2 regions of the Lysinibacillus sp. FSL H8-0500 genome follow, and region 1 is predicted to be linked to the other one. Evidence: riboswitches for the same ligand, from Rfam matches in the RefSeq annotation. Region 1 holds a riboswitch; the other holds the start of a gene.
The links. A riboswitch is a leader RNA that binds a small molecule or an ion and turns the genes downstream of it on or off. The one in region 1 is predicted to bind cobalamin.
Positions count from the first base shown of each region.

Region 2: it holds a riboswitch for cobalamin, as region 1 does, so the genes downstream of both, MHB44_RS11905 (ABC transporter substrate-binding protein) here and MHB44_RS10300 (ribonucleoside-diphosphate reductase subunit alpha) in region 1, are expected to answer to the same signal.

Region 1 is NZ_CP150292.1:2,159,664-2,163,198, forward strand. It holds gene MHB44_RS10290 (ECF transporter S component) at 1-302, shown strand, start outside; gene MHB44_RS10295 (hypothetical protein) at 299-982, shown strand; cobalamin riboswitch at 1,093-1,281, shown strand; gene MHB44_RS10300 (ribonucleoside-diphosphate reductase subunit alpha) at 1,438-3,535, shown strand, end outside.
Region 2 is NZ_CP150292.1:2,496,946-2,500,480, forward strand. It holds gene MHB44_RS11895 (S9 family peptidase) at 1-105, opposite strand, end outside; gene MHB44_RS11900 (precorrin-3B methylase) at 154-831, opposite strand; gene MHB44_RS11905 (ABC transporter substrate-binding protein) at 879-1,874, opposite strand; cobalamin riboswitch at 2,001-2,190, opposite strand; gene MHB44_RS11910 (translation factor GTPase family protein) at 2,336-3,535, shown strand, end outside.

The DNA.
Region 1 (3,535 bases):
CACTCACAGCGGGCTTTCCATTTGGACCACTGCATTTGATCATTGCTGTTGAAATGTTTATTGTTGTATGGGTTTTTGGCGTTATGCATAAAAAAGATATGCATATTTGGAAATGGCCTATTGCTTTTGTGCTAAACGGCATTATTGCGCCCGTGCCTTTTTATTTTCTTATTAGCCCAGCATTTTTCTGGGGCGCATTAATAAGTATTTGTACAGCAACAGCGCTCAATTTAGTCATTGTGGCAATCGGGATGCCTGTGTTAAGAAAAGTTTTTGTACGCAAGGAAGGTAGCGTATCATGAGAAATGCGATAAAGGTAGGGAGCTTGATTGCCACGATGGATAATGCGGCAGCCATTGGGCAAAAGCCGCAAGATAGCGTAGCAGCATCGGATGAGCTTACAGCCTATATGACAGCACGTGTCACCTTTTTAGAGCAGCTTGCCGCACAAGCCATTCCTACGCAAATTTTGCTGGCGAATTTTTCAGGGGATGCCGCATGGGCGCGGTATATTGCAGGGATACAACAGGTCTTTAAGGAAATCGGTCTTGCGTGTCCTGCCGTTGCGGGGAGCACAGAATCCAATATGCCAACGAGACAATCAGGCTTAGCGATTACAATGCTTGGCGAGCCACAACAGCGTGCAGCGTTTGACCGTGAAAAGCTTAGCTGGTACACTTATGGCTTGCCGCTTGTTGGCACAGAGGTAGTAGCTCAGCCTGAAGATGTTGCACAGCTTCAACCTATTTTTCAGGCATGGCAGGCAGAAATTGTGCAGCAAGTATGGCCAGTCGGGTCAAAGGGGCTACAGGGAGAATTGGTTCGTCTTTTTAGAGAACAGCAGCCTGAATGCTCTCTTGATATAACCAAATCAGCCGGGCCCTGTACAGTCATTATGCTTGGCATTGATCCTGAAAAAGAGCAGCAGGCAGAAAAATTTTTCCTAAGAAATTTTGAAAAATTACGCAAAACTACACTGTAATAGGGCTTGTTTCGAGCAGATAAGCTGTGTTGAAAATGGCAAGGGACGAAACACCTATTGCAACACGAAACACAATATGTTAGATTTGTTTAGGAATCAAAACACAATATATAGTATGTTGGACAAGCGGTACCAAGATGGTTTAAAAGGGAATTCGGAGCAAGTATGCTTGCAAGCCGAAGCTGTCCCCGCAACTGTACGTGCTGACAAATAATCGAAAAGCCACTGTTTTTTAATGGGAAGGTGATTATTTGGAGGAAGCATAAGCCAGGAGACCTGCCATATTGTTCAAGACAGCAACACATTCTTCGGGGATTGAGAAGTGGAGGCGAGAGATTTGTTCACTTCTTTGTGTGCATGTCCTTCATTTCCATTTTCGATTTTACAGCGATCCCGCAACCGATGGATGTTGCAGGATCGCTTTTTTATGTTGTGGGGAGAAAGGGAGAGAATAGATGACAGTGCAAATTGAACAGCAAATGGCGAAGTTAAAAAATAGTTACACGGAGGCTGAACTTGAAAGCTTTGTCAGATTATCAGATCGTTGGCTACGCAAAAATGACAATGCCACATTTGAAGCATGGGCAGATGCAATGATTTTACAAGCGCTTAGCCTGATTGATGAGGAGGAGCCCTACTGGACATTTGTGGCTGCACGCATTTATTTAGCAAAACTATACGATCAATTTGCGGTGTGCCGTGGGGTTTCACCAAAGGAAGTTTACCAAGTATTTCCCGCGCAATTAGCACGTTATACAGAGGCTGGCTTGTATCACGAAAGCTTAACAACAAAATATAGTGAGCAAGAGCTTCAGCAATTAGCAAGTTATTTAGAGCCTAGCCGTGATGAGCTATTTACTTATATTGGCTTAAAGACGTTAATGGATCGTTATGTTGTGCGTGATTATACAAAAACACCTGTAGAGCTTCCTCAGGAGCGCTGGATGGTCATCGCCATGACATTAATGCAGGATGAAACAGAAAATCGTCTTGAAAAAGTTCGAGAAGCCTATTGGGCGATGAGTAATTTATATATGACAGTAGCGACACCAACATTATCCAATGCCGGGAAAACACATGGTCAGCTTTCTAGCTGCTTTATCGATACAGTCGATGATAGTTTACAAAGCATTTATGATACAAATACCGATGTGGCGACATTATCAAAATATGGCGGTGGTATCGGCGTTTATATGGGCAAAATTCGCAGCCGTGGCTCCTCCATTAAAGGCTTTAAGGGCGCATCCAGTGGCGTGCTACCGTGGATTAAGCAGCTGAATAATACAGCCGTTTCGGTTGACCAGCTTGGACAACGTCAAGGAGCCATCGCTGTTTATTTAGATGTTTGGCATAAGGATGTTTTTACGTTTTTAGATTTACGCCTAAACAATGGAGATGAGCGTCTACGTGCCCATGATATTTTTACAGGGCTATGCATACCAGATATTTTTATGGAAGCAGTGGAGGCTCGTGGAGATTGGCATTTATTTGATCCACATGAAGTACGTGAGGTGATGGGCTTCTCCTTAGAGGATTCCTATGATGAAACAAAGGGCAATGGCTCCTTCCGCACGAACTATGCCGCATGTGTGGCAAACCCATTATTAAGCCGTGAAGTCGTACCGGCCATTGATATTATGAAGCGAATTATGCGCTCACAGCTAGAAACGGGCGTGCCCTTTATGTTTTACCGTGATGAAGTGAACCGCATGAATCCAAATCAGCATAAAGGGATGATTTACAGCTCAAATCTGTGTACTGAAATATTCCAAAATATGTCACCTACTGAATTTGAATCAATTACACTTGAGGACGATGTAATTGTGACTCGTCGCAAGCCTGGCGATTTTGTTGTATGTAATCTATCGTCTGTTAATTTAGGCAAAGCTGTACCTGCGGGTGTATTAGAGCGTTTAATTCCGATTCAAGTACGTATGCTTGATAACGTCATTGCGTTAAATACGATTCCTGTAAAACAGGCAGAGCGCACCAATTTACGCTACCGTGGCATCGGACTTGGCACATTTGGCTGGCATCATTTATTAGCGTTGAAGGAAATTCAATGGGAGTCTGAGGAAGCCGTAGAATACGCGGACAAGCTCTATGAGGAAATTGCCTATTTAACGATTCGTGCCTCAAATGCCTTAGCAAGTGAAAAAGGAGCGTATCCATTGTTTAAGGGCTCTGATTGGCAAACAGGAGCTTACTTTGAGAAGCGCGGCTATGACAGTGATAAATGGAATGCTTTACGTGAGGCAGTGGAGAAAGAGGGAATGCGCAATGGCTATGTGATGGCAATTGCTCCAAATTCATCGACATCCATTTTAGCAGGCAGTACAGCAACGATTGACCCGATTTTCCAAAAGAGCTACTCAGAGGAGAAGAAGGACTACAAAATTCCAGTGACTGTACCTGATTTATCACCAGTAACGACTTGGTTCTATAAATCTGCTTATTTCATTGATCAAAATTGGACAATTAAGCAAAATGCAGCCCGTGCTCGCCATATCGACCAAGGCATTTCACTAAATTTATATGTTCAAAATACCATTA
Region 2 (3,535 bases), 340 kb from region 1:
TGTTTCTATATAGATAACCTCTGTACCATCAGGCGATAGCTGTGGGTCAGAGACCGATTTTAAGTGATATAAGTCTTGTGGTTGAATGCCTTGCTTTACTGTCATCTTTTTGCCCCTTTAATTATAAGTATTCCCTTATAATATTTCGACACACTAATGATAATTCCTGCTTAGGCTCTGCCAAAAATCGTCCGACTTTGTTCGGCGGTAAAATTTATAAAAAGGCTCATTTAGGCGTCCATGCTCCTTATAGAGCTGAATAATATGCTGTACAAACGCTTCAATTTTTGCTACCGCTACCCTTTTGGCAAATAATGTGCCTGCCTGTGCTTTTGCGCCCATTGGCACTGCACCTAAATAGACATCAAAGCTATCCTGTTGATAAACGAGCCCAATATCATCATAGACGGCATTATAGCAGGCAGATGCACAGCCATTGATATTGACACGCATTCTTGTAGGTACTGTCACGTCCTTCAATGTATGATAAAGCTGCTCTGTGATTGGCGCTGCCTCCATTTTCTCCCCATCGCAAAAATCACAGGCCTTCATTGCTACAATTGCCCCTGCAGGCATACTATAAAGCCCTGCCTGCTGCAATGTATAAATAGCTTCTTTAACATCGCTTGTTGGAATAGCTAATAATAGGCTATAGGAGGCCGAATACTTAATCGCGCCCCGCTCTCCAACAACTTCTGCAATCGTTTGAAATTGTGCAGGTGTATAATGCTTATTAATAACGCCAGGGCTAATAACCAAACGTGTAAAATCACCTTGACGATTCAATGTTTCAAAGGTTTTGTCAGGTATATTTTTCTGAAATGCATTCATGCATATCGCTCCTTAAGAAAAAGAAGCTAGCAAAGCGCTAGCTCTTTTTAAAAGTTTTCGGGATAGAAGCCTTTTGCTAAAATTTCAATCGCCTCTGCTGCACGTACCCCCTCAGACGCTGCTGATAGTGGTAGGATCACGAAACGATCATTTTTAACTGCCTCCATTTCCTTTAATGCAGGATCGTTTTTTAAGAAGTCTATTTTTTGTTGGGCTGTTGTTTCACCATAATCAATAACAACAACAACCTCAGGATTGCGATCTACGGCATCCTCCTTTGATACAGTTGTCCAGCCTGATTCCACATCACCAAAAACATTTTGCCCGCCAGCAATGGTTACAAGCTCATTCATAAAGTTTTGACCAGCCGTGAACACATCCTTTTCACCACTATCAAATACTAAAACACGTAAATCTTCGCCCTCCTGCGGTAATTTCGCACGAACAGCATCTACATCCTTTGTCATTTGCTCAATTAATGCCTCTCCGCGCTCCTCCACACGGAAAATCTTTGCCACATTGCGAATATCAGTGAAAATATCCTCCAATGTTGGCTTTGTCATATTCGAAGATGTATGTAAATACGTATGAATGCCTAGCTCCTCCAGCTCCTCAGGTGTGCCAACTCCCTTTTCACCAAAGGCACTTTTCCAGCCACCATATAAAAAATCTGCCTCTGCATCAATGACCTGCTCCTTTGTTGGGTATTGGTCTGATAGAACAGGCACTTTGTCATATGCCGCTTGCAATGGCTCATAAATTTTATCATCTAAGTAAGCCGTACCTACCATTGAATCCTCTAAGTCTAACGCTAGCATAATTTCTGTCACATGCTGATTTAAACTAATTGCTTTTGTTGGTGCTTCTGTATAGGTTTGCGTTGTATCATTATTGTCGACTACGACTTCCGTTGCAGCTGTTTCCGCTGGCTCCGTCTTTTCTTCCTGCTCTGCTGACTCCGATTTATCGTTGGCATTACATGCGGCTAACATCGCTACAAGGGCAATGATAAGCACAAGCCAACTACTTTTCCATTTTTTCATGTTCCTGTTCTCCTTTGTTATAAAAATAGCAAGAAGGCATAAAAAATCCCTCTTGTCACCAAGAGGGTAGCATAGTGAAAAAATGGTTTGTCAACCTTTATCACTATCCCCATCCTCGTGGTTCGTAGTTCATTCATCCATAGTGGCAGGTCTCCTGGCTTAGGTTCATCATCTATACGCCTTCCCGTAGCATGACGCTACAGTGGCATATTGTATAGACTCCCCATTTACAGTTGCGGGACAGCATCGGAATTGCACCGATTTCCCTTTTAAGCAAATAACAAATGCTATTTGCACCAATATGTTTTATGATTATTGATACTATTGATAGACTAGCAGAAGAATATTTTTATGGCAATGCATAAATTAATAATTATACTTATTTTAGCACTATTTTGACATTGACAGGCACTATTCATGCTAATATTTGATAAAAAAAGTAATGGAAACGGGGATTTAGGATGTATAAAACAATTGGTGTGCTTGCACATGTGGATGCTGGAAAAACTACCTTTTCTGAGCAAGTGCTCTTTCATACAAAGAGTATTCAGGCACGAGGACGTGTCGATCATCAGGACACCTTTTTAGATAATCATGAGCTGGAGCGACAGCGCGGTATTACGATATTTGCTGAGCAAGGTCGCTTCATGCTAGGCGAGGATACGTATACACTGATTGATACACCGGGGCATGTCGATTTTTCCCCTGAAATGGAGCGTGCTATTCGTGTTATGGACTATGCCATTATTATTGTAAGCGCAGTGGAGGGTGTGCAGGGACATACCGAAACCGTCTGGCAGCTCCTACGCAAGTATCATGTGCCAACCTTCTTTTTTATCAATAAAATCGACCGTGAAGGCGCAGATGTAGCGACAGTAATGGCACAGCTTCGTAAGGATTGCTCTGAGCATGTCCTCTTGGTGGATGAACCGTTGCAAGCCAATTATGTATCGAGCAGGATGATGGAATGGCTTGCTGAGCGTGACGAGCAATTGCTGGATGCCTTTTTACAGGACACGCTGGATTATGAGCAATGTCTTGCACAGCTACAGGTGATGGTGAAAGACGAGCGTGCCTTTCCGTGCTTTATCGGCTCTGCCTTAAAGGATATAGGCATTCAGGAATTATTGGCACAGCTTCCACTATTGACTGCAACTTACTTTAAACAGAATGCATCGTTTCAAGGAGAGGTTTTTAAAATTCGCCATGACGGGCATCAGCGTTTAACCTTTCTAAAAGCTTTGCAGGGGTCACTACATATTCGCGATGAATTAACATTTGGAGAGGTTACAGAAAAAATTACGGAGATTCGTCTTTATAATGGCAGTCGCTTTAATACGGTTCAACAGGTCGAGGCTGGCGAAATTTTTGCTGTCAAAGGACTGAGTGCTGCAAATATTGGCGATCAAATCGGCAGTACGGCGTATATACAGCCTTATGAGCTTATGCCTACTTTGCAGGCGAAGGTTCAGTATCAGGGCGAACAGCATATGAAAGAGGTATTAAAGATTTTCCGTCTGCTGGAAGCTGAGGAGCCATCATTACGCGTTGTTTGGCAGGAAAAATTCCAAGAAATTCATGTCCATATTATGGGCGTTATTCAGTTGGAGGTGCTTGTTGATGTATTGATGAGGCGCTTCTCGTTGGAGGTGTCCTTCGGC